DNA from 3 places in the Devosia sp. 1566 genome. Region 3 is predicted to be linked to each of the others. Evidence: predicted binding sites of a transcription regulator. Region 3 holds the regulator's gene; each other region holds the start of a gene.

Region 1 (7,691 bases), 430 kb from region 3:
AGGGCCTGCCCCACGCGCAGCGCTCCAGTCTCGACCTTCACCTTGTGCGCGAACACACCATGGTACTTTTGCGTGTCGGTGACCACAACGCTGACGCCATCACCATGCATGGAGCCGGCATCGCCAACCTGCCCGCCGCTCTCGCCATAGAACGGGGTTTGGTTGAGTACCACATAACCTTCTTGCCCGGCCTCAAGCCGATCGATCTCGGCCCCGTCGCGCAGCAATGCGGTGACTTCCCCTTCGGCCGTTTCGGTTTCGTAGCCCAGAAACTCCGTGGGCCCAAGCCGATCAGCCAGCCCGTACCAGACCGCGCCGGTGGCCGCCTCGCCCGAGCCTGACCAGCTCCGGCGCGCTTCTGCCTTTTGCTGGGCCATTGCGGCATCAAAGCCGGCTTGGTCCACAGCAATGCCGCGCGCTCGCAACGCATCCTGGGTAAGATCGAGCGGGAACCCATAGGTGTCATAAAGCTTGAACGCGGTGGCGCCGTTCAGCGTATCGCCTTCGGCGAGAGTGCTCGTTTCATCCGAGAGAATCTGCAGGCCCCGTCCAAGGGTCTTAAGGAAGCGCCCCTCCTCCAGCCGAACCGTTTCGCTGATCATGGCCTCCCCGCGCGACAGCTCGGGATAAGCTTGGCCCATTTCGCGCACCAGCGCTGGAACGAGCTTATGGATCACCGGCTCTTCAGCACCGAGCAGCGTGGCATGGCGCATTGCGCGCCGCATGATCCGGCGCAGCACATAGCCACGTCCTTCATTAGACGGCAGCACGCCTTCGGCGATCAGGAACGACATCGAGCGCAGGTGATCGGCGATCACCCGCAGGCTGCGGTTACCCTCGCCCTCGACCTCGGTGCCGATCGCCGAGGCAGCAGCCCCGATCAGCGCCTTGAACAGGTCGATATCATAATTGTCGTGCACACCCTGCATCACGGCGGCAATACGCTCAAGGCCCATGCCAGTGTCGATTGACGGGCGTGGCAATGGTGTGCGCGAGCCGTCGGCATGCTGCTCGAACTGCATGAACACGAGGTTCCAGATCTCGATCCAGCGATCGCCATCTTCATCCGGCGAGCCGGGAGGGCCGCCCCAGACCTTGTCGCCATGGTCGTAGAAGATCTCCGAGCACGGCCCGCACGGGCCTGTGTCGCCCATCTGCCAAAAGTTGGACTTGGCGCCCAGCCGCACAATCCGGTCCTCCCCGATCCCGGCGATCTTCTTCCATAGCTCCATGGCCTGGTCGTCGTCCTCGTAGACGGTAACCATCAGCCGGTCCTTGGGAAGACCCCAGTCCTTGGTCAGCAAGGTCCAGGCCAGTTCGATGGCGTGGTCCTTGAAGTAATCGCCAAAGGAGAAATTCCCCAGCATCTCAAAAAAGGTGTGGTGCCGGGCGGTAAAGCCGACATTGTCCAGATCGTTGTGCTTGCCGCCGGCGCGCACGCACTTTTGCGCCGAAGTAGCGGTCGTATAGGGGCGCTTCTCGAGACCGGTGAAGACGTTCTTGAACTGCACCATGCCGGCATTGGTGAACATCAATGTGGGATCATTGCGCGGTACTAACGGGCTCGACGGAACCGCCTCGTGACCATTCCGGGCAAAAAAGTCGATAAAACTCGAGCGGAGATCGTTTACGCTGGTCATAGAATGGCTTTCATGGCGGATTGGCGCCCCGTGGACGCCGCAAGACTTTGGCTGGCTTTCTAGCCCGTGCGGCGCAGCGCTGTCCAGCATCGGTGCGCCCCGCTTGCGGCTAGGTATGGGGACGCCGGCCAGAGGGCTCCATGAGCATAGCCATGCCCGATATAAACGATTCTAGATTGCGTTGGCGGCGGCTGTGTCTCGCCTGCTTGCAGCCGGGCGTCTGCCGTTCAGACTCAAAAGAAAAGGCACCGCTCTCGCGATGCCTTTCTTCACCCTGCATGGGAACTGCTTATTCGTCGCTGTCGGCAGCGTCGTCACCGCCCGATACCAGCAGTACTTCTCCGAGCAGGCCCGAGCTTTCGCGCACGCCCTGCTCGATAGTTGCCGCAGCCGCCGGATTGTCCTTGAGGAATTGGCGCGCATTCTCACGCCCCTGCCCCATGCGTTGGCTGTCATAGGAGAACCAGGCGCCCGACTTTTCCACCACGCCGCTCTTGACCCCAAGATCGAGCAACTCGCCAGTCTTGGAGATACCTTCGCCATACATGATGTCGAATTCAACCTGGCGGAACGGCGGGGCCAGCTTGTTCTTGACCACCTTGACGCGGGTCTGGTTGCCCACGATCTCCTCGCGGTCCTTGATGGCGCCGATCCGGCGAATGTCGAGCCGCACCGAGGCATAGAATTTGAGCGCATTGCCGCCGGTCGTGGTTTCGGGCGAACCATACATCACGCCAATCTTCATGCGGATCTGGTTGATGAAGATCACCAGGCACTTGGATTTGGAAATCGACGAGGTCAGCTTGCGCATGGCCTGGCTCATCAACCGGGCCTGCAGCCCCGGCAGCGAGTCGCCCATTTCGCCTTCAAGCTCGGCCCGCGGCGTCAATGCCGCTACCGAATCAACCACCAGCACATCGATCGCGCCCGAGCGTACCAGCGTGTCGGTGATTTCGAGCGCCTGTTCGCCAGCGTCAGGCTGGGAGATCAGCAGATCATCCACATTGACGCCCAGCTTGCGGGCATAGATCGGATCGAGCGCGTGCTCGGCATCCACAAAAGCGCAAACACCACCCTTGCGCTGCGCCTCGGCAATCACATGCAGCGCCAACGTGGTCTTGCCTGAGCTTTCCGGCCCGAAAATTTCAACGATGCGGCCCTTGGGCAGGCCACCAATTCCGAGGGCGATATCAAGGCCGAGCGAGCCGGTCGATATTGCCTCAACCTCGATCGAGGCAGCCTCGCCAAGGCGCATGATCGAGCCCTTGCCGAAATTGCGCTCGATTTGGCTCAGCGCCGCGGCGAGAGCCTTGTCCTTGTCCATTGATCCACCTTCAACGATCCGAAGCGGGGTATTTGCCATACGAGTCTCTCCTTATTCCACGCTCCGGGACCGGGCGCAACGCGCTGCTTTCCGGAAGATCAATCCACGAGAAGTGCCCTCTTGTTCTCATTTTGTTCCGATCCTGTCAAGGCGATTTCTGGCGCCCCTTGCAACAAAAGAACCGCAGTCCCTGGACCGCAGCCCTTCTGTGCCCAGATGGAACTCTGACCGGCACGCGGCGCGCAAAAGAGCTTGCCGGGCCGGCCCGGGTTGCGCTTTATGCACGGGACGACCGCAACGGGCAATTGAGGAGCAAACCCCGTGAATCTCATCCAGTTTTTCGATCAATCGGGCGCCCGCGCCGTGGCCGCAGTAGAGGGTGACATCGCCCGCCGGGTCAACACCACCACCAGCGTTTATGAGCTCGCCACAACCGCCCTCGCCCAAGGCACGGGTCTTGCGGCGCTCGTTGCCCAGCGTGGGCTTGGCGACGCCGTCAATCGGCACGACATCCTGGCTGAAGGGCGCATGCTCGCGCCAATCGATCATCCCGATCCGGCCCATCTTTATATCACCGGCACCGGGCTGACCCATCTGGGCTCGGCCGCCACGCGCGATGCCATGCACAAGGGCAACGCCGCCAAGCAAGCCGAACAGCTGACCGATTCCATGAAGATGTTCCAGATGGGCCTTGAAGGGGGCAAGCCTGAAGGCGGCGCCCGGGGCGTCCAGCCGGAATGGTTCTACAAGGGCAATGGCACGACCGTGGTCAATCCCGGTCACCCCATTCCGTCCCCGTCCTTTGCCCGCGATGCTGGCGAAGAGCCCGAGATCGCCGGCATCTACCTGATCGACGCCAATGGCCAGCCCCGCCGCCTCGGTTTCGCGCTGGCCAATGAATTTTCGGATCATGTGACGGAACGGGTCAACTATCTCTATCTCGCCCATTCCAAGCTGCGAGCCTGCGCCTTTGGTCCCGAGCTGCGGGTGGGTGATCTACCCGACCATATCGAAGGCATGTCGCGCATTTATCGCGATGGTGCGGTGATCTGGGAAAAGCCGTTCCTGTCGGGCGAGGCCAATATGAGCCACACCATCGCCAATCTGGAATATCACCACTTCAAATATGGCCTGTTCCGCCAGCCTGGCGACGTGCATGTGCATATGTTCGGCACGGCGACGCTCAGCTTTGCGGACAACATCGTCACTCAGCACAATGACGTATTCGAGATCGAGGAAAGCCAGTTCGGCGCTCCCCTGCGCAATCCCGTCCGGATCGAGGACGAGCATCCGCTGATCATCGGCGATCTCTACTAGGGGGAGCCGCTCAATTCAAATCGCGTGCATGAGCCTTGAGATCAGCAAGGCTCAGCCCGTCCAGCACCGCTTCATTGGTTGAGTGCATGAAGACGCGGGGCGCCTGCCCTGCTTCCAGCGCCTGTGCCCACCGCTCGGCCAGAAGGCACCAGCGGTCTCCCGCCTTGAGGCCGGGAAAGCCCCATTCGGGGCGGGGCGTGGACAGATCATTGCCCGCGCCTTTGGAGTAGGCGAGAAAGGCTTCGCTCGCCTCGATGCAGACCAGATGCCGGGCCACGCCGTCTGGGCCCGCGGCACAATAGCCGCTGCGGAAGAACCCCGTCAGCGGACTGGTGGAGCAGGGCTCGAGCGGTTCGCCGAGCACATTGCGCTCCCCCGCCCCTTCACCGAAATTGCGCGCGTTCACTGCGCCTGGCCTTCGTCCAGCTTTTGCAGCACCTCTTTGACCTTGGAATTGATCTGGTCAAGCGAATAAGGCTTGGGCAGGAACTCGACGCTCTGGTCATCCTCGATATCGCGGCGCACGCTTTCCTCGGCATAACCCGACACAAAGATCACCTTGAGCCGCGGCATGGTCTTGCGCACATGCTTGAGCAGCGTCGGCCCATCCATCTCGGGCATCACCACGTCCGAAATCATCAGATCGATCTTGAACTCGAGCTCTTCGAGCACTTCAAGGGCTTCTTCGCCGCCATCGGCCTCGAACACCTCGTAGCCGGTCGCTCGCAATGCGCGCGCGGAGAATGCCCGCACGCTTTCCTCGTCCTCAACCAACAGGATACGCTCTTCGCCGGTCAGGTCCCGCACCGGCGCCGCCGCCGCGGCCACCTTCGCCGTTGCCTCGATCTCGGAGGGCACATAGCGCGGCAGGAAGATTTTGAACGTGGTGCCAACCCCGACGGTCGAGACCGGATAGATGTAACCTTCGGTCTGCTTGATAATGCCGTAGACCGTCGACAACCCCAGCCCCGTGCCCTTGCCCAGCTCCTTGGTGGTGAAAAAGGGCTCGAAGATCTTGGTGAGCACTTCCTGGGTCATCCCGGTGCCGGTGTCCTGCACTTCGATCAACACATAATCGGCCGCCACCATGCCATCGAACTGCATGGCCTCGGCCTCGGCGCGGCTGACATTGCTGGTGCGAATGGTGATCGAACCACCATCGGGCATGGCGTCGCGCGCATTGACCACAAGGTTGATCACCACCTGTTCGAGCTGGACGACATCGGCGCGCACCGGCCAGATATTGCGGCCGTGATCAACGCCCAGCGTGTTCTTGTCCCCGATCATCCGCTTGAGCAGCACGGTCAGATCGTCAACAATCAGCGGCAGCTCAAGCACTTGCGGCCGCAGAGTTTGCCGTCGCGAGAACGCCAGCAACTGCCGTGTCAGCCCCGCTGCACGGTTGGCGTTCTGCTTGATCTGCATCAGTTCGCTGAACGATGGATCGCCCGGCTTATGCTTGAGCAGCAGCAGATCGGAAAAGCCGATGATTGCGGTCAGCAAGTTGTTGAAATCATGCGCAACGCCGCCGGCGAGCTGTCCCACGGCCTGCATCTTCTGGCTTTGGGCAAACTGCGCCTCAAGCTTGCGCTGGTCGGTCATGTCGAGGGCATAGACATTGACCTGCTCGGGCGAGCCCGACAGGGTTTCAGAGCCCGATAGATAAAGCCGCACGGCGTGCTCGCCTTCCGCGCTCAGCAACGCATCCACCGGCTCCACTGCCGAGCGATGCGCCGAAGCATCGGCGATGGCGCGCGCAAAACGGTCGCGGCTGCCTTGGCCGATCAGGTCGATCAGCGGCTGCATTTCAAGGCTCTTTTCCTCACCCGACCAATGGAAGATGCGCCCAAATGGGGCATTGGTGCGGATAATCCGCCCTTCGCTGTCGAGCGTCGCGATTGCAAATGGCGTATCGTTGAAAAAGCGCGAGAACCGGATTTCCGCCGCCCGCAACGCTTCCTCGGTATCGGGCGCGCTGGTCATGTCGAGCACCAGGGTGCGCGTTTCGCCCAGTTCACCGTCGGCCATGCGAGCCGCGCGATGCAGGAGACGCACCGGCAATGTTGTGCCGTTGCGGCGCACCAGGTCGATATCGATGATCTCGGTGCGGATTTCCCCGTCACCGCGACCACGCATCAACAACGTCGCGCCATCGCCATGCACCACGTCGCGCAGACTGAGCTGGCCGGCATTGAATTCAGCCAGATCGTAACCCAGCCAGTCGGCAAGGGTTGAGTTCAGATACTGGATCCGCCCACGCGCATCAGCCGAGAAAAAGCCCGCCGGCGAATGATCGAGATAATCGATCGCGCGCTGCAGATCGCGGAAAGCGCTTTCATTATTGTCGCGGTCGCGGGTGATGTCCTCGACCGTCCAGATCACCTTGGGCTTGGATTCGCCTTCGGTGACCGGCAATGGCCGCACTCCAACCCGGTACCAGAAGGCGCGATTGCTTTCGGCCTGGGACCCCCCCAGCCCCCCGATCAGGCGGATATCCTCCACCGCGCTGCGCCCGTCCTTGGCCGCGCGCGACAGGCGGTAAATCGCTTCGCTGGCATCGGATTGTCCGGCAAACAAGCGCGGCACGCCCACCGGAACCCCATTGTTGAGCGCCCCCGCAAAGCTGCCATAGTGCGCATTCACATAGGAAATGCGCCCATCCCGATCCGCCACCACCGCGCCAAAGGGCAGGCTGTCGACGATCGCGTGGGACGTGGTGCGCCGCTCCTCATTACCGGCAAAGCGGAACAGGCCCGCAGCCAGTCCAAACAGGCAGAACACGCCGACCACTGCCAGCATGCCCACAAAGGTCATCACCAGATCAAGCGGCACGTGATCACCGAACATCGCGTAGCCCACCGCCAGCGCCACCAGCGCCAGTCCCAGTGCCACAACGCGCCAGAGCCCGTATCCGCCCCGCCCCGAATCCACCAGCGGCTCGGGATAATTGTCATCCCGGATCGGCGTGACGGCCATGTTCAAGCTCCTAGGTCTTCGGTCGCAAGGCTTTCGGACCGCTTCGCATGGTCTGGCACAGAGCCAGCTTACCAAGGCAATGCTTGGCTTTCGTTCGCAACGCAAGCGCGTACACCATCTGGCCGCCCGAATCAGGTGCCCAGAAAGGTTTAGCAAATGGTCTGCCGCGGGGGGAGATATTGCTTGTTATCAACAGGCTTGCCAGCCTCAGCGTGTTGGCCGCCACCCTGTGCTGGGGCGCAATCGCATCACGAAGCCGATCACCTCCGCGACGGCCTTGAAGTGCTCGGCCGGAATGGGCTCATCGACTTCGACGCTCGCGAACAATGCCCGAGCTAGCGGCGGGTTCTCTACAATCGGCACATTGTGCTCGCCGGCCAGCGTGCGGATGCGCAGGGCCACCGCGTCAGCGCCCTTGGCAACGCAAAGCGGCG
Region 2 (7,691 bases), 140 kb from region 3:
GAGGTCGGCCTCCGAAATGTCGCTTGGCGAGGGCCGCTCGATCCGCCCGGTCCATTGCGCCGCCATCTGCGCCGCGTCGCCCCGCAGCGCTTCGCGCTCGCCCAGAAGGCGCAACTGCACTGGCCAGCCGCGCTGCTTGAGCAACCGGGCGACCACAAAGCCATCGCCCCCGTTATTGCCGGGACCACACAGCACCAGCACGGAGCGTTGATAATAGCGGTCGACGATCGCGTCGGCCACCGCTTGGCCCGCCGCTTCCATCAACCGCAGCGTCTTGATCCCCGCTTCGGCGGCGGCTCGGTCGGCCTCGCCCATTTGCCGCGGTGTAAGCAAAACATCGGGGTGGGCGCTGGTCATGGTGCGGCTCATGCGGGCTGGTGGACAGGCTGACAAAAAAGCCGCCCCGAAGGGCGGCTCTGGTGAAGGGCTGCGCCCTTAGTGATGGTGCTCTTCGGGGACATCGTCCTCGTCGGCCTGGATGAGCTTGGCCAGTTCGGCGCGGGTCATCTTCTGCTCGGTCTGCTCAGCCAGACCCATGACATAGTCAACGACCTTGTTCTCGAACACGGGGGCACGGAGGCCTGCCAGAGCCTGCGGGTTCTTGCGATAATAATCGTAAACCTGCTGTTCCTGACCCGGGAAGCGACGCACTTCGGCGATCAATGCCTGCTGGTGCTCTTCGTCGGTGACATTTACTTCGTTCTTGTTGCCGATTTCGGCGACAACCAGCCCAAGGCGCACGCGACGCTCGGCGATCGTGCGATACTGCTCGCGGGCAGCTTCTTCCGTGGTGCCTTCGTCTTCGAAGGACCGACCGTGGTGCTCGATTTCGTGCACGACGCGGTTCCAGATCGTGTTGAACTCGGCATCAACCAGCTGGGCAGGAACGTCGAACTTGTGGCCTTCATCCAGCGCATCCAGGATCTGGCGCTTGACGTGCTGACGGCTCATCGATTCCAGCGCGGACTGCATCTGCGACTTCACAGCGTCGCGCAGTGCGGCAACATTCTCGAGGCCGAGGCGCTTGGCGAACTCGTCATCCAGCTCGCCGGTGTTGGGGCCATCGATATGCAGCACGGTGACCTCGAAGGTCGCCTTCTTGCCGGCCAGTTCGGCGCTCTGGTAATCCTCAGGGAAGGTGACCTCGATTTCGCGGGTCTCGTTCTTCTTGAAGCCGATGAGCTGCTCTTCAAAGCCGGGGATGAATTCGCCAGCGCCAACGGTAAGATGGGCGTGGTCGGAGGTGCCGCCTTCAAAGGGTTCGCCGTCGATCTTGCCGACAAAGCTCAGGCCCAGCCGGTCGCCATTTTCCACAACGGCGTCGTCGCCCTTGTCGGTATAGCCGCGGTTCTGGGCAAAAACGCGATTAACTTCCGCGTCGAGCTCCTCGTCAGTGATCTCGACCACCGGCTTGACCAGCTTGATGCCATTGAGGTCAGACAGCTCAACCGGGGGCAGGATCTCGTATTCAACTTCAAACGCCAGGTCGGCCTTGCCGTCGAGCACGTCGTTGATCACGGCCTGATCGTCGGGCAGGTCAACCTTGGGCTGGGCAGCCGCACGCTCGGAGCGCTCTTCGAGCGCATCGGACACGGTGGTGTTGATGGCGTCCGTCATCACTTCGGACATGGCCGAGCGGCCATACATCTTGCGCAGGTGAGACATTGGCACCTTGCCGGGACGGAAGCCCTTGATGTTGGCCTGGCCCTTGAGCTCTTCGAGCTTGGCATCAAGGCGCGTCACCAGGTCCTGGGCTGGAATGGTCACGCTCAACTTGCGCTTCAGGCCCTCATTGAGGGTTTCGGTAACCTGCATTCGGTCTTCATCCCGTTTTGATTGGTTTGGGCCAGAGAGTATATGGTGCGGGTGAGAGGGGTCGAACCTCCACGCCTTGCGGCGCTGGAACCTAAATCCAGTGCGTCTGCCAGTTCCGCCACACCCGCTAAAGTCCCGCTGGCCGGGTTGCGCGAGGGTCTAGCCTAAGATGAAACGGCAGTCAAAGCTTGATTGCGGCCGTTGCGGGCTCGGCTCGCCCTCTCGCCAACCTGTCGCCTGCCCGCTTTTTGTGCATGGAGCATGAAAACTACTCATTCTCCGACCCTGCGCACCCGCTTTCCCCATCGGTTTCGCCGCAAAGGACGGCAAAAGCTTACGTTTTGGGCTTTCCCTTTGGGTTGGCACGGGTCATGCATACTGTGAGGCGGTACCAGCCTATCGTAGCAAGTGGAGGCACACGTGAAAAAGATCGAGGCCATCGTAAAGCCGTTCAAGCTGGACGAGGTCAAAGAGGCCCTGCAGGAAGTCGGCCTGCAGGGCATCACGGTGACCGAAGCCAAAGGCTTTGGGCGCCAGAAGGGTCACACCGAACTCTATCGCGGCGCCGAATATGTCGTGGACTTTCTGCCCAAGGTCAAAGTCGAGGTCGTATGTCCCGACGAGCTGGCCGAGAAGGCAATCGAAGCGATCCGCAACGCAGCACAAACCGGGCGCATCGGCGATGGCAAGATCTTTGTCTATTCCATCGAGCAGGCCATCCGCATCCGCACCGGCGAATTTGGCGACGACGCGCTTTAAGTAGCGCGCGAGACCATCAACCAACATCCGATCCAAACAGGGGAAGACTTAATGACTACCGCAAGCGATATCCTCAAGCGCATCAAGGACGAGAACATCAAGTATGTCGACCTGCGCTTTACCGACCCGCGCGGCAAGCTGCAGCACGTCACCATGGACGTGAGCGTCGTCGATGAGGACATCTTCGAAGAAGGCACCATGTTCGACGGCTCCTCGATCGGTGGCTGGAAGGCCATCAACGAGAGCGACATGGTGCTGATGCCCGATCCGAACTCGGCCTATATGGACCCGTTCTTTGGTGCATCGACCCTCGCCATCAACTGCGACATTCTCGATCCCCTGACCTATCAGCCCTATACCCGCGACCCCCGCACCACCGCCAAGAAGGCAGAGGCCTATCTCAAGGCGTCCGGTATTGGTGACAGCGTCATGTTCGGGGCCGAGCCCGAATTCTTCATGTTCGACGACGTGAAGTACTCCAACACCCCGTTCAAGGTTGGCTTCGAGGTCGATCACCCCGAACTGCCATCCAACAACGACACCGCCTATGAAGGCGGCAACAATGGCCACCATATCGGCCTCAAGAAGGGCTACTTCCCCGTGCCGCCGCTCGACAGCGCGCAGGACATCCGCAGCGAAATGCTCGCTGCAATGGCCGACATGGGCGTTGTGGTTGAAAAGCACCACCACGAAGTGGCTTCTGCCCAGCACGAACTCGGGATCAAGTTTGCCCCGATGATCAAGGCTGCCGATGACGTACAGATCTACAAGTATGTCATCCACCAGGTTGCCAACGCCTACGGCAAGACCGTGACCTTCATGCCCAAGCCAATCTTTGGCGACAACGGCTCGGGCATGCACTGCCATCAGTCGATCTGGCGCGACGGCAAGCCGCTGTTTGCTGGTGACCAGTATGCCGGCCTCTCGATGGAAGCCCTGTACTACATCGGCGGCATCATCAAGCACGCCAAGGCCATCAACGCCTTCACCAACCCCACCACCAACAGCTACAAGCGCCTGGTGCCTGGTTTTGAAGCTCCGGTTCTGCTGGCCTACTCGGCCCGTAACCGTTCGGCCTCTTGCCGTATCCCCTTCGGTCAGTCGCCTAAGTCGAAGCGCATCGAGATCCGCTTCCCCGATCCGCTGGCGAACCCATACCTGGCCTTCTCGGCCATGCTGATGGCTGGCCTCGACGGCATCAAGAACAAGATCCATCCCGGCGATCCGATGGACAAGGACCTGTACGAGCTGCCCCGCCAGGAGCTGATGCAGATCCCGCATGTTTGCGGCTCGCTGCGCGAAGCCCTCGACAGCCTCAACAAGGATCGCGAGTTCCTGCTGGCTGGCGGCGTCTTCGACAACGATCAGATCGACAGCTATATCGAGCTCAAGATGACCGAAGTAATCAAGTTCGAGCAGACCCCCCATCCCGTCGAGTACGAGATGTACTACTCGGCCTAAGCCGAACCCGGAGAAACAGGAAAGGGGCCGAAAGGCCCCTTTTTCTGTTATCCTCGAGCACCTGGCCCCTGCCCCTTGCGGCCCTTGGGTAGCCGCAACATCTCCTCGAGCCGATCCGCAGGCTGGATCTTGAGAAACTGTAGCGCGAAGCCCTTCTCGGTGTGACGCACGACGCGGCCGATCAGCCGACCCAATGCCACCGGCGTGCCCATGCCGGGCCTGAACGAGGCCAAGACGGCGGCACCCGAGCACGAAATGTCGGCCACGGTGCATCGCTCCTGCTCGCCGCTTGGCAGCGTCACAGTGCTTGTGGCATTTTCCGGAACAACGCGTTCAAACCGGCGGGCATCGGTGAGACCACCCTCATTCAGGCGCTTGTGCCAGATGATCTTGGCCGCAAGCCGTTCCTGGTCTTCCTGGCTGAGGTCGAACACCATCTCAAAGCCTTCCGGCGTAGAGCGGGAAACCTGAGCCGGCAGGATGCCAAAGGCGTTGAAGTAGACGGATACCCGCTCGCCTTCAAAACCCAGCACGGGGGCCTTCACGGCCGCCCCATGAGGAGAGATCGAACATAGGTGGCAGGTGAAAACCGGCAATCGCTCAATGACTCTACTGCGGCGCTCGGTGATGGCGTAGCGGCCCGGCAGGTTCGCGGTCAGGCGGAGTTCCTGACGATCGAACACGGACTTGAGCTGTGGCACAAGCTTGTCCAGATTCGGCAGCACGGTGAAATCCTCCGCGCAGCGTCATTACTTGTGTTAACTGCGCAGAGTTCAAGTCGCACCGGCCGGCACCCGTTCCCCGCAAGTCTGGGGCAGGCTTCAGCGCCGGTTAATGCCCGCCCGAGAATAAAGCTGAAAGGCGGGGCAAGGGATCCCGCGAGGCGGGATTGCTGCACACTAGACCAGATAGAACAGCGCTGAAACTAACGCCAGGACACCCCAACGGGGGGCAGACAGATTGACCAGCCGGTACGCAATACCTGATCCGGCATAAGGCCAAACGTCGATAGCAACCGAGCTTACCGGGACCGCTTGATACGCAGTACGACAATCCCTGCGAGCTCGCATACGGCAACTCCAAACACAAAACCGTATGACCCTTGTTCTAGCAGCGCGCCTTTAAAAAAGTGCTGCCAAGAAGCAAAGGCTTGGTAAATGCGTCGCCCGATACTGGGACAACTCCCGCCCGCTATTGCGCGGGGCGCAGCCGCTCGACCGATTCGATCTCGGCAGTGCAGTAGTTGTAGTCGAGCAGATAAACCCACCCGTCGCGGGTCGCCCGCACCTGGATATGCTCGTCATAGGGTACGTTGAGGAACACATCGCTATAGCCCTGCGCCTCGACCGACTGGCGAACCTGGCGCTCATCAAGGCACAGCATCGGGCCAAGAAGAAAATCGCGCTCCTCGTCACCGAAAAAGATCCCGAACTGCGCCTGTGCCGGCAGCGGGGCCACGACCACACCAAGCGTCAAGACCAGTGCCATCAGAGTTGGCAGCGCTTTGTTCATGGCTTTACCTTCGGTCCTGTCGCAGCTTGCAGGTCAATACGTTTCACCAACGTCAACCGCCAATGGGCAGTTGCCGGGTGTTCGCTCACCGATCATTGAGGGATCTGTGGTTAAGCTCGCCTGCGGCAAGCGGCGGCTTGCGCGAGCCGTTCAGATTTCGTTCATGTACTGTTCATCTGGGGAAAGCGCCTTACATGAATGGGGCGGGCGCGCTTGCGTAACCGCAATATGGTACCAACAGTGAACACGCCGATTCGGCAGACGGGGAACATGTCGGAAGTCGAAGACCTTTTTGCAGCTGCAGCTGAGTTAGCAAGTGCACCCGCGCCTGTTGAGCGTAGCCGGCCATCTGCGCGCCAAGCGCCCGCGCAGCACGACTATTCCGCCGCAGATATTGAGGTACTGGAAGGACTTGAGCCGGTCCGGCGCCGTCCGGGCATGTATATCGGCGGCACCGACATCAACGCCCTGCACCACCTTTTTGCCGAGGTGATCGACAACTCCATGGACGAGGCGATCGCCGGCCACGCCAGCCGCATCGAGGTCCATCTGGGCGCCGACGGCTATATTACCGTTTCCGACAACGGCCGGGGCATCCCCGTCGAAACTCACCCCAAATTTCCCAATCGCTCCACCTTGGAAATCGTTCACACTGTGCTCCATGCCGGCGGCAAGTTCGACTCCAAGGCCTATGAAACCTCGGGCGGTCTCCACGGCGTGGGCGTTTCCGTAGTGAATGCCCTTTCGGATGACATGGTGGTGGAAGTCGCCCGCGAGCAGCAGCTGCACCGCCTGCAATTCTCGCGCGGCAAGCCGGTTGGCGAGATCCAGCATCTGGGCCGGATAAATAACCGACGCGGCACCACCACGCGCTTCCATCCCGATCCGCAAATCTTTGGCGACGGCGCCCGCTTCTCGGCCGCACGCCTGTTCAAGATGACTCGCGCCAAGGCTTATCTCTTTGGCGGGGTGGAACTGCGCTGGAGTTGCGACGAGGAATTGGCGAGCGACGACGCGCCAGCCCGTGCGGTCTTCCACTATCCCGGTGGGTTGCGCGACTTCATGGCCGACCGGATTGCCGGAGAAACCCGGATCGTCGATGACATATTCTCGGGCAGCCACGGCAAGCCCGGTACACACGGCGCAACCGAGTGGGCTATCGCCTGGACCCTTGGAGATGGCGGCGTTGCTTCGTACTGCAACACCGTGCCAACGCCGGATGGCGGCACCCATGAGACTGGGCTGCGGACCGCGCTACTGCGGGGTCTCAAGAACTACGCCGAACTGACCAAGAACAAGGCGGCGGCCAATGTGACCGCCGAGGACCTGTTCGCGCACTGCAACGCCATGCTCTCGGTGTTTGTCAGGGAGCCCGAATTTGTCGGCCAAACCAAGGACAAGCTCGCCTCGGGTGAAGCAACCCGGATCGTGGACACCGCCATTCGCGATGCTTTTGACCATTGGCTGGCCGCTTCCCCCAACCAAGCTGGCAAGCTGCTGGACTGGGCGGTTGAACGCGCCGAAGAGCGCATGCGTCGGCGCAAGGAAAAAGAGATCGACCGTGCCAGCGCGACCCGTAAGTTGCGTCTGCCCGGGAAGCTCGCCGACTGCACGCAAACCGCGGCGCAAGGAGCCGAACTCTTTATCGTGGAAGGCGACAGCGCGGGCGGCAGCGCCAAGCAGGCCCGCAATCGGCAAAGCCAGGCGGTGCTGCCCCTTCGCGGCAAGATCCTCAATGTGGCCGGTGCCAGCCGCGACAAGCTAGCGGCTAGCCAGATCATCCAGGACATCATCCAGGCGCTTGGCTGCGGCACCCGTGATCGCTATCGCGATGATGATCTGCGCTACGACAAGATCATCCTGATGACGGACGCCGATGTCGACGGCGCCCACATTGCTTCGCTGTTGATGACGTTCTTCTTTCAGGAGATGCCGAAACTGATCGAAGGTGGGCACCTGTTCCTCGCCCTACCCCCGCTTTATCGCATCAGCCAGGGCGCCAAGACGCTTTATGCCCGCGATGACGCGCACAAGAACGAGCTCATGGCCACCGAGTTCACGGGCAAAGGCAAGGTTGACGTCACCCGCTTCAAGGGCCTGGGTGAAATGCCATTTGCGCATCTGCGCGAAACAACCATGTCGCC
Region 3 (7,691 bases):
CTCCCGAACACGCCATCGACATTGTCGGCACCGGCGGTGATGGTGTTGGCACGCTCAACATTTCGACAGCCAGCGCCATCGTTGTTGCCGCCGCCGGCGTTCCCGTCGCCAAGCACGGCAACCGCGCCTTGTCGTCCAAATCGGGCTCCTCCCAGGCCCTTGAAGCCCTCGGCGTCAAGCTCGACCTCACCCCCGCCGAAATCTCGCGCTGCATCAACGAGGCCGGGATCGGCTTCATGTTCGCGCCGTCCCATCATCCGGCCATGCGTCATGTCGGCCCCTCGCGCGCTGAAATGGGCGTGCGCACCATGTTCAACCTGCTCGGACCGCAGTCCAACCCAGCTGGCGTACGGCGCTATATGCTCGGCGTTTATTCCCCGGAATGGGTGGAGCCGGTCGCCGCCGCGCTTCTCGCCAACCGGGCGATCAAGGCCTGGGTCGTGCATGGTCGCGATGGGCTGGACGAGCTTACGGTCACTGGCCCCTCCTATGTGGCCGAGATCGCTGACGGCAACCTTCACAGCTTCGAAGTCACCCCTGAAGACGCCGGCCTGTCACGCCATGATCCCAATGACCTGCTGGGCGGCGAGCCCGAATATAATGCCCTCGCCATCCACGCGCTCTTTGATGGGGCTCCCGGCGCCTATCGCGACATCGTCCTCCTCAACGCCGCGGCCTCGCTGATCGTGGCCGATGTGGTGAGCGATCTGCGCAGCGGCGCCGCCATGGCTGCCGAAATGATCGACAGCGGCAAGGCCCGGGAAACCCTCGAGCGCCTTGTCGCCATCTCCAATGGAACACCCCCATGAGCGATATTCTCAAGCAGATCGAAGCCTATAAGCGCGAGGAAATCGCCGCGGCCAAGGCCCTGCGCCCTTGGGACGAAGTGGTTGCCGCCGCCCATGAGCAGCCCCCGCCACGCGGCTTTCTCGCCGCCATCAAGGCCAAGCGCGCCCGCGGCGAATACGCCTTGATCGCCGAGGTCAAGAAAGCCAGTCCCTCCAAGGGCCTGATCCGGCCCGACTTCAACCCGGCAGAGATCGCGCGCGCCTATGAAGAGGCCGGTGCGACGTGCCTTTCGGTCCTCACCGACCAGCCCTCGTTTCAGGGCTCGCCGGCGTTTTTGCGCGAGGCGCGCGACGCCACCGCCTTGCCGGTCCTGCGCAAGGATTTCCTGTTCGAAACCTACCAGGTCGCCGAAGCGCGCGCCTGGGGGGCCGACTGCATCCTCATCATCCTTGCCGCTATTGGCGACGATGTTGCCCGCTACCTGCTCGATAGCGCCCGTGAGTGGGGCATGGATGCGCTGGTGGAAGTGCACGACCAGCTTGAGCTCGACCGGGCGCTGGCGCTCGACGCCGAGTTCATCGGCATCAACAACCGCAATCTGCGCACCTTCGAAACCCGGCTCGATACCTCGGTCAACCTTGCTGGCGGCGTGCCCGCGGGCAAGGTGCTGGTCAGCGAAAGCGGCATCAACGGCCACGAACACCTGCAGCATCTCGACCGCACAGCCGGCATCGGCACCTTCCTTGTCGGCGAATCGCTGATGCGCCAGGCCGATGTGGTCGCCGCCACCCGCGCCCTCCTGCAGGGTGTGCCCCAGGCCGCCCATCCATGAGCGAGCCGCAGCTGACCCATCTCAACGAGCGCGGGGAGGCCCGGATCGTTGATATCGGCGACAAGGCAGTCACCCGCCGCCGCGCCCTCGCCCAGGCGGTGATCAGCGGTCGGCCCGAAACCATTGCCGCCATCATGGGTGGCGCCCTCAAGAAGGGCGACGCCCTGGCCGTCGCGCGCGTCGCGGGCATCATGGCAGCCAAAAAGACCGCCGAGCTCATCCCTCTTTGCCACCCCATCCCGCTCACCAAGGTCAGCGTCGAGATGGAGGCGCGCGAGCCCGGCGCCATCACCATTCTTGCGACTGCCGAAACCACCGGCCAGACCGGGGTGGAAATGGAAGCCCTCATGGCGGCTTCCACCGCGGCGCTTACGCTTTACGACATGGCCAAGGGCATCGACCGCGAGATGGTTATTTCCGCGATCTGCCTACTCGAAAAATCGGGCGGCAAGTCCGGCGATTTCCAGCGGGCGCCATGAGCCTGCTCCCGGTTGAAGACGCCCTCGCGGCCATTTTCGCCCGCGTGCCGCCCGCCCGCACCGAGTCGGTGCCGCTTGAGGCCGCCGCCGGCCGGGTACTGACCGAGCCCCTGCTCGCCCGCCATGACCAGCCGCCTTTCCCCGCCAGCGCCATGGACGGCTATGCCGTGCGTGCGGCCGATATCGTGCCGGGCGCGATCCTAGATGTCGTCGGCACCGCCCAGGCCGGCGCCGGCTTTGGCGCGGATATCGCCCCGGGCACCTGCGTGCGCATCTTCACCGGCGCGCCCGTGCCCCCGGGCGCTGATGCCGTGATCATGCAGGAGGAAGCGACCCGCACCGGCGACCGCGTCAGCTTTGCGGCCCAACCTCCCATCGGGCGCAGCATTCGCCCGCTTGGCCACGACTTCCGGCAGGGACAAGAGCTGATTCCGAAAGGCTCGCGCCTGACGCCCATGCAACTGGCCGTCGCGGCCGCCGCTAATTGCGCGACGCTGCCCGTCGCCATGCAGCCGCGCATAGCGCTCCTTGCCACCGGGGACGAACTGGTGCTGCCCGGCACCGCTCTCGGACCGGGCCAGATCGTTGCCTCCAACAGCTTCGGCTTGCGGCCGCTCCTTGCGCCTTACGCCGCCGAGATCCGCGACTACGGGATCGCTCCCGACAACCGGGCGGCGCTTGCCGAGCGCCTTGCCGGCATCTTTGCCGAAGCGCCCGACTTCGTCATCACCACGGGCGGCGCCAGTGTTGGCGACCATGATATCGTGCAGGAAATCCTGCTGAGTCTCGGCGTGCAGCTTGATTTCTGGCGCATCAATATGCGCCCGGGCAAGCCACTGATGTTCGGCACTCTGGGCAAAACCCTGGTGTTTGGCCTGCCTGGCAATCCGGTTTCGGCCATGGTGACCGCCGCCGTCTTCATCAAGCCGGCGCTCCGCCGCTGGCTCGGCGTCGCCGAACCCGCCCGCTGGCACCTGCCGCTTCTTGCGCCCACGCCGCCCAATACCGCCCGGCGCCACTTCATGCGTGCCCAAATGGTGCATTCAAGCCAAGGTGCGGGCTTGCTCCCGATCAGCGAAACCGATAGCGGTCATACCTCCTCGCTGGCCCGTGCCGATATGCTGCTGGTGCAGCCGGAGTACGATCCCGGACAACCCGCCGGCACCCTAGCTGCGGCCATTCCGCTGGACGGGTTCTAAGCAGAGCCAAAGAATTTTCTCCTGCGCCCTTGAGCGTTATTGCAGAACATAACTGGAACACCTATGCTCGTTCAGTCTTTGTTCCGATTCTGCGATTGAAGGGCTCCGATGCTGACGCGCAAGCAACATGAACTGCTGATGTTCATCCATGAGCGGATGAAGGAAAGCGGCATTCCCCCTTCGTTTGACGAGATGAAGGACGCGTTGGATCTGGCCTCCAAGTCGGGCATTCACCGCCTGATCACGGCGCTTGAGGAGCGCGGCTTCATCCGCCGCCTGCCCAATCGCGCGCGGGCACTGGAAGTGCTCAAACTCCCCGATTCGATGAACCCCGCGCTCGGCGGCCGCAAGGCCCGCTTCGAGCCCAGCGTCATCGAAGGCAATCTGGGCCGTGTTGCCGCTCCGCCGCCACGCTCGGGCTGGAGCGATGATTATGTGCGCCCCGTCGCGGTCCCGGTCATGGGCCGGATCGCCGCCGGTACCCCCATCGAGGCCATCCAGAGCCATTCCCACACCATCTCGGTGCCACCCGAAATGCTTGGCCCTGGCGAGCACTACGCGCTCGAAGTGCGCGGCGATTCGATGATCGATGCCGGCATTTTCGATGGCGACACGGTGCTGATCCGCCGCCAGGACGTTGCCGGGACCGGCGAGATCATCGTCGCGCTGGTGGATGACGAGGAAGCCACCCTCAAGCGGCTGCGCCGTAAGGGCAACACCATCGCGCTTGAAGCGGCCAATCCCGCCTACGAAACCCGCATCTTCCCGCCCGACCGCGTCAAGGTTCAGGGCCGCCTGGTGGGCCTGCTGCGTAAATATTGACGCCCAGGGTCGAAAAACTCTGTCCTGTCCTGCTGCGCGGGGTGGGGCAAGAGCGCCACTGCTTGGCGTTCAGGCATCCTTTGGCTGGCTTGCAGCTGGTGAAAGGAACACGGGAAGGCTCCGAGCCGATTGAAGTCGGTGCCCTGCGCGAACTCGCGGAGGAGTCTGGCCTGCAGGCAGAGGCTTTGCGCACGCTGCCATCCAGCAGTGCCATTGCAGAGCAACAGCTTTGGCACTTCGTTGTGGTGAGTGCCGCCGCTCCCGTCCCCGAACACTGGCGTCACTTTACCCAGGATGATGGTGGTCATAGGTTCGAGTTCTTCTGGTGGCCACTCGAGCGCCAACCGGGCCCCGAATGGCACCCCATGTTCCAGCGGGCCCTCGCCCACATCGCTCGCCACGCCTAAAGCCGGAATCGGCCAAGAAATAATCTCTTCGACGGAACTCGATTGCCGCCCTAGGGTCCTCATCAGCCGCACCAGACCAGCGCCTGTATGCCCCCTCCTTCACCCTCCCCCTTGAGGGGAGGACCGGGGTGGGGGTTTAGTCCCTCCTCCGCGAGTGACGTTAGACCCGGCTGGCCACCTCCAATGCGCAATCCGCTCAAGCCCCATACCCCCCGACAATAACTTATCCCCGCCCCCGCCGATCACCCGCATAGTCTCCTCATCCGCGCACCCAAGCGAGATCATGACGAGTGGTTGGTGCGCGGAGGCTGGGGGATCGTGGGTCGCCGCGATCCGGCCGGTGTCCGCAAGAGCCGTGGACCTCTATCGTCCGGTGGTCTTGGGTGAAGAATCGCGATGGCAGCTGCACTGGCCATCGGAACCCTGATGTGGCGCAGGCAGCGGTGCCCGCCAGGGTTTAGTTCGACATCCGCGGAATCTGGCATGCGCCGCAGGAGGGAGCGGGCATCGGCACCCAGTCGCTGTTGGCGGGGCGGAGCTTCCGTTTTGCGCAACGTTTTTTGAGGCAATGCCTCGCCAACGCCGCTCCCAACCGGAGGCCTCGCGCCGACCGGAGTTTCGCCGTGCCTTGGAAACAAAAATCCCCGCCGAAGCGGGGATCTCGAAGTCGTTGTCGGCTGAGCCTAGTGGTTGTCGCGCGGCACGCCATAGGTCTGGGCAATGCGCTGGTAAGCCACTGCTGGCTTGAGTACGGCGCCATTGCCAAGCTGGTCGACCAGCCCGCGCTGGATCTCCTGCCAGGGCGTCTGGTGCGCGGGGTACTTGTAGCCGCCCGCTTCCGCCAGTTCTTGCCGGCGCGTCGCAATCTCGGCGTCCGAGATCAGGATATCGGCGGTGCCATTGTTGAGGTCGATACGCACCCGGTCACCCGTGCGTAGGATGGCCAGGTTGCCGCCCGCTGCCGCTTCAGGCGAGGCATTGAGGATCGAGGGCGAGCCCGACGTGCCGGATTGGCGCCCGTCGCCGATACAGGCCAGCGCGTGGACGCCCTTCTTGATGAGGTAGGCAGGGGGCCGCATATTGACCACTTCAGCCGCCCCCGGATAGCCGATCGGGCCCGCGCCGCGCATGAACAGCAGCGTGTGCTCGTCGATATCAAGCGAGGGATCATCGATCCGGTGGTGATAGTCCTCGGGACCATCGAACACCACCGCCTTGCCCTCGAACATGCCGGGATGCTCGGGATTGGCAAGGTAGCGCTCGCGGAACTCGGGCGAGATCACGCTGGTCTTCATGATCGCGTTGTCGAAGAGATTGCCGCGCAGCACCAGGAACCCGGCTTCTTCCTTGAGCGGCTGCTCGAACGGGCGGATCACCTTCTCGTCCTGGATGGGCGTGTTGCGGCAGTTCTCGCCGATGGTCTTGCCGTTGACGGTGGGTGCGTTCTCGCGGATCAGCCCCTGCTTCATCAGCTCGTTGACCACCGCCGGCACGCCGCCCGCATGGTAGTAATCCTCGCCCAGATATTCGCCGGCCGGCTGCAGGTTCACGAGCAGCGGCACCTTATGCCCATAGGTCTGGAAATCCTGCAGATCGAGCTCGACACCGATATGCTTGGCGATCGCCTGGATGTGGATCGGGGCGTTGGTCGACCCGCCAATCGCGGAATTGACCACGATGGTATTGATGAAATTGTCCTTGGTCATGATGTCGGAGGGCTTGAGGTCCTCATGCACCATGTCGTCGATGCGCTTGCCCGTGCGATAGGCCATTTCCTGGCGATCGCGATAAGGCGCGGGAATCGCGGCCGAGCCGGGCAGCTGCATGCCCAGCGACTCGGCCAGCGAGTTCATCGTGGTTGCCGTACCCATCGTGTTGCAGAAGCCGGTGGACGGCGCCGAGGACGCCACCAGCTCGATGAACTGCGCGTAGTCGATCTCGCCAGCCGCCATCATCTGGCGCGCCTTCCACACAATGGTGCCCGAGCCAGTGCGCTCGCCCTTGTGCCAGCCATTGAGCATCGGTCCGACCGAGAGCGCAATTGCGGGGATGTTGACGGTGGCTGCGCCCATCAGCATGGCCGGGGTGGTCTTGTCGCAGCCAATGGTCAGCACCACGCCATCGAGCGGGTAGCCATAAAGCACTTCCACCAGCCCGAGATAGGCCAGGTTCCGGTCCAGGCCCGCAGTGGGGCGCTTGCCGGTTTCCTGGATCGGATGCACGGGAAATTCGATGGCGATGCCACCCGCTTCCCGGATGCCTTCGCGCACGCGCTCGGCCAGCACGATATGGTGGCGGTTGCAGGGGGAAAGGTCAGAACCGGTCTGGGCGATGCCGATGATGGGCTTGTTGCCCTGCAATTCCTCCCGCGACACGCCGAAATTCATGTAGCGCTCAAGATAAAGCGCGGTCATGTCCGGGTTCTCGGGATTGTCGAACCAGGCGCGCGAGCGCAGCTTCTTGGGCGCGCTGCCCTGCCCATTGGGGGAAGAGAAGCTGTTGTCTGCCGTCATTACCTTATTCCTCAATAGTTCCGCCGAGGCGAATACAGGCTGCTGTTTGCTACAGTTCTAGCATGTTAGTTGCAGGAGTGAACGCCAATCCTGTTGGATTTCGTCGCCCCTTGCGCTCGCAGGGCAACCGGGCGGCGTCGAATCGGCTAGGCGCAGGCCAGCGCAGCGACTAGGTTTGCCCGAAAGTGCGGGGCGGACTGCAAGAGGGGCAAGCATGAGTGAATTTGTGGATTGGGTCGGGGTCGATTGGGGCACCTCCAACCTGCGGGCTTGGGGCCTGAGTTCCGACGGCACGGTGATCGTTGCGCGCAAATCCGATCAAGGCATGGGCAAGCTGACGCGCGACCAGTATCCAGGCGTGCTCGAAACCTTGCTCGATGGTCTAGTCGGCAACAACGGCGGTGCGCTCGACGTATTGATCTGCGGCATGGCCGGCGCGCGCCAGGGCTGGTTCGAAGCGCCTTATTTGGAAGCACCAACCGATTTGCGCGGCCTGCTTGACGGCGCAGTGCGCCCGCCCATGCCCAACAATCACCTGGCCCCGGCAATTCTGCCCGGTGTGTGCCAGAAGGCCGGCGGCGACAATGTGATGCGCGGCGAGGAAACCCAGCTACTGGGCCTCGCGACCCTGCGCCCCAATGCCCATGGCG

The links. Region 3 encodes LexA, which represses DNA repair genes until DNA is damaged. Its sites were predicted from a motif close to TGTTCNNNNTGTGTTCNG; they were not measured.
Region 1: a site for LexA is predicted at 3,086-3,103, ahead of recA (recombinase RecA). Genes of this name have one in related genera too.
Region 2: a site for LexA is predicted at 5,695-5,712, ahead of parE (DNA topoisomerase IV subunit B). Genes of this name have one in related genera too.

Annotation. Positions count from the first base shown of each region.
Region 1 covers NZ_CP034767.1:2,132,002-2,139,692, forward strand. The annotation lists gene alaS (alanine--tRNA ligase) at 1-1,640, opposite strand, end outside; gene recA (recombinase RecA) at 1,930-3,003, opposite strand; gene araD1 (AraD1 family protein) at 3,286-4,281, shown strand; gene ELX51_RS10385 (DUF2237 domain-containing protein) at 4,292-4,687, opposite strand; gene ELX51_RS10390 (PAS domain-containing sensor histidine kinase) at 4,684-7,257, opposite strand; gene flhB (flagellar biosynthesis protein FlhB) at 7,465-7,691, opposite strand, start outside.
Region 2 covers NZ_CP034767.1:1,562,900-1,570,590, reverse strand. The annotation lists gene ELX51_RS07710 (NAD(P)H-hydrate epimerase) at 1-357, opposite strand, end outside; gene tig (trigger factor) at 436-1,815, opposite strand; tRNA gene ELX51_RS07700 (tRNA-Leu) at 1,859-1,943, opposite strand; gene ELX51_RS07695 (P-II family nitrogen regulator) at 2,236-2,574, shown strand; gene glnA (type I glutamate--ammonia ligase) at 2,626-4,035, shown strand; gene ELX51_RS07685 (PilZ domain-containing protein) at 4,083-4,760, opposite strand; gene ELX51_RS07680 (hypothetical protein) at 5,227-5,547, opposite strand; gene parE (DNA topoisomerase IV subunit B) at 5,818-7,691, shown strand, end outside.
Region 3 covers NZ_CP034767.1:1,698,133-1,705,823, reverse strand. The annotation lists gene trpD (anthranilate phosphoribosyltransferase) at 1-809, shown strand, start outside; gene trpC (indole-3-glycerol phosphate synthase TrpC) at 806-1,621, shown strand; gene moaC (cyclic pyranopterin monophosphate synthase MoaC) at 1,618-2,100, shown strand; gene glp (gephyrin-like molybdotransferase Glp) at 2,097-3,299, shown strand; gene lexA (transcriptional repressor LexA) at 3,408-4,121, shown strand; gene ELX51_RS08330 (NUDIX domain-containing protein) at 4,163-4,528, shown strand; gene ELX51_RS08325 (IlvD/Edd family dehydratase) at 5,212-7,041, opposite strand; gene ELX51_RS08320 (2-dehydro-3-deoxygalactonokinase) at 7,256-7,691, shown strand, end outside.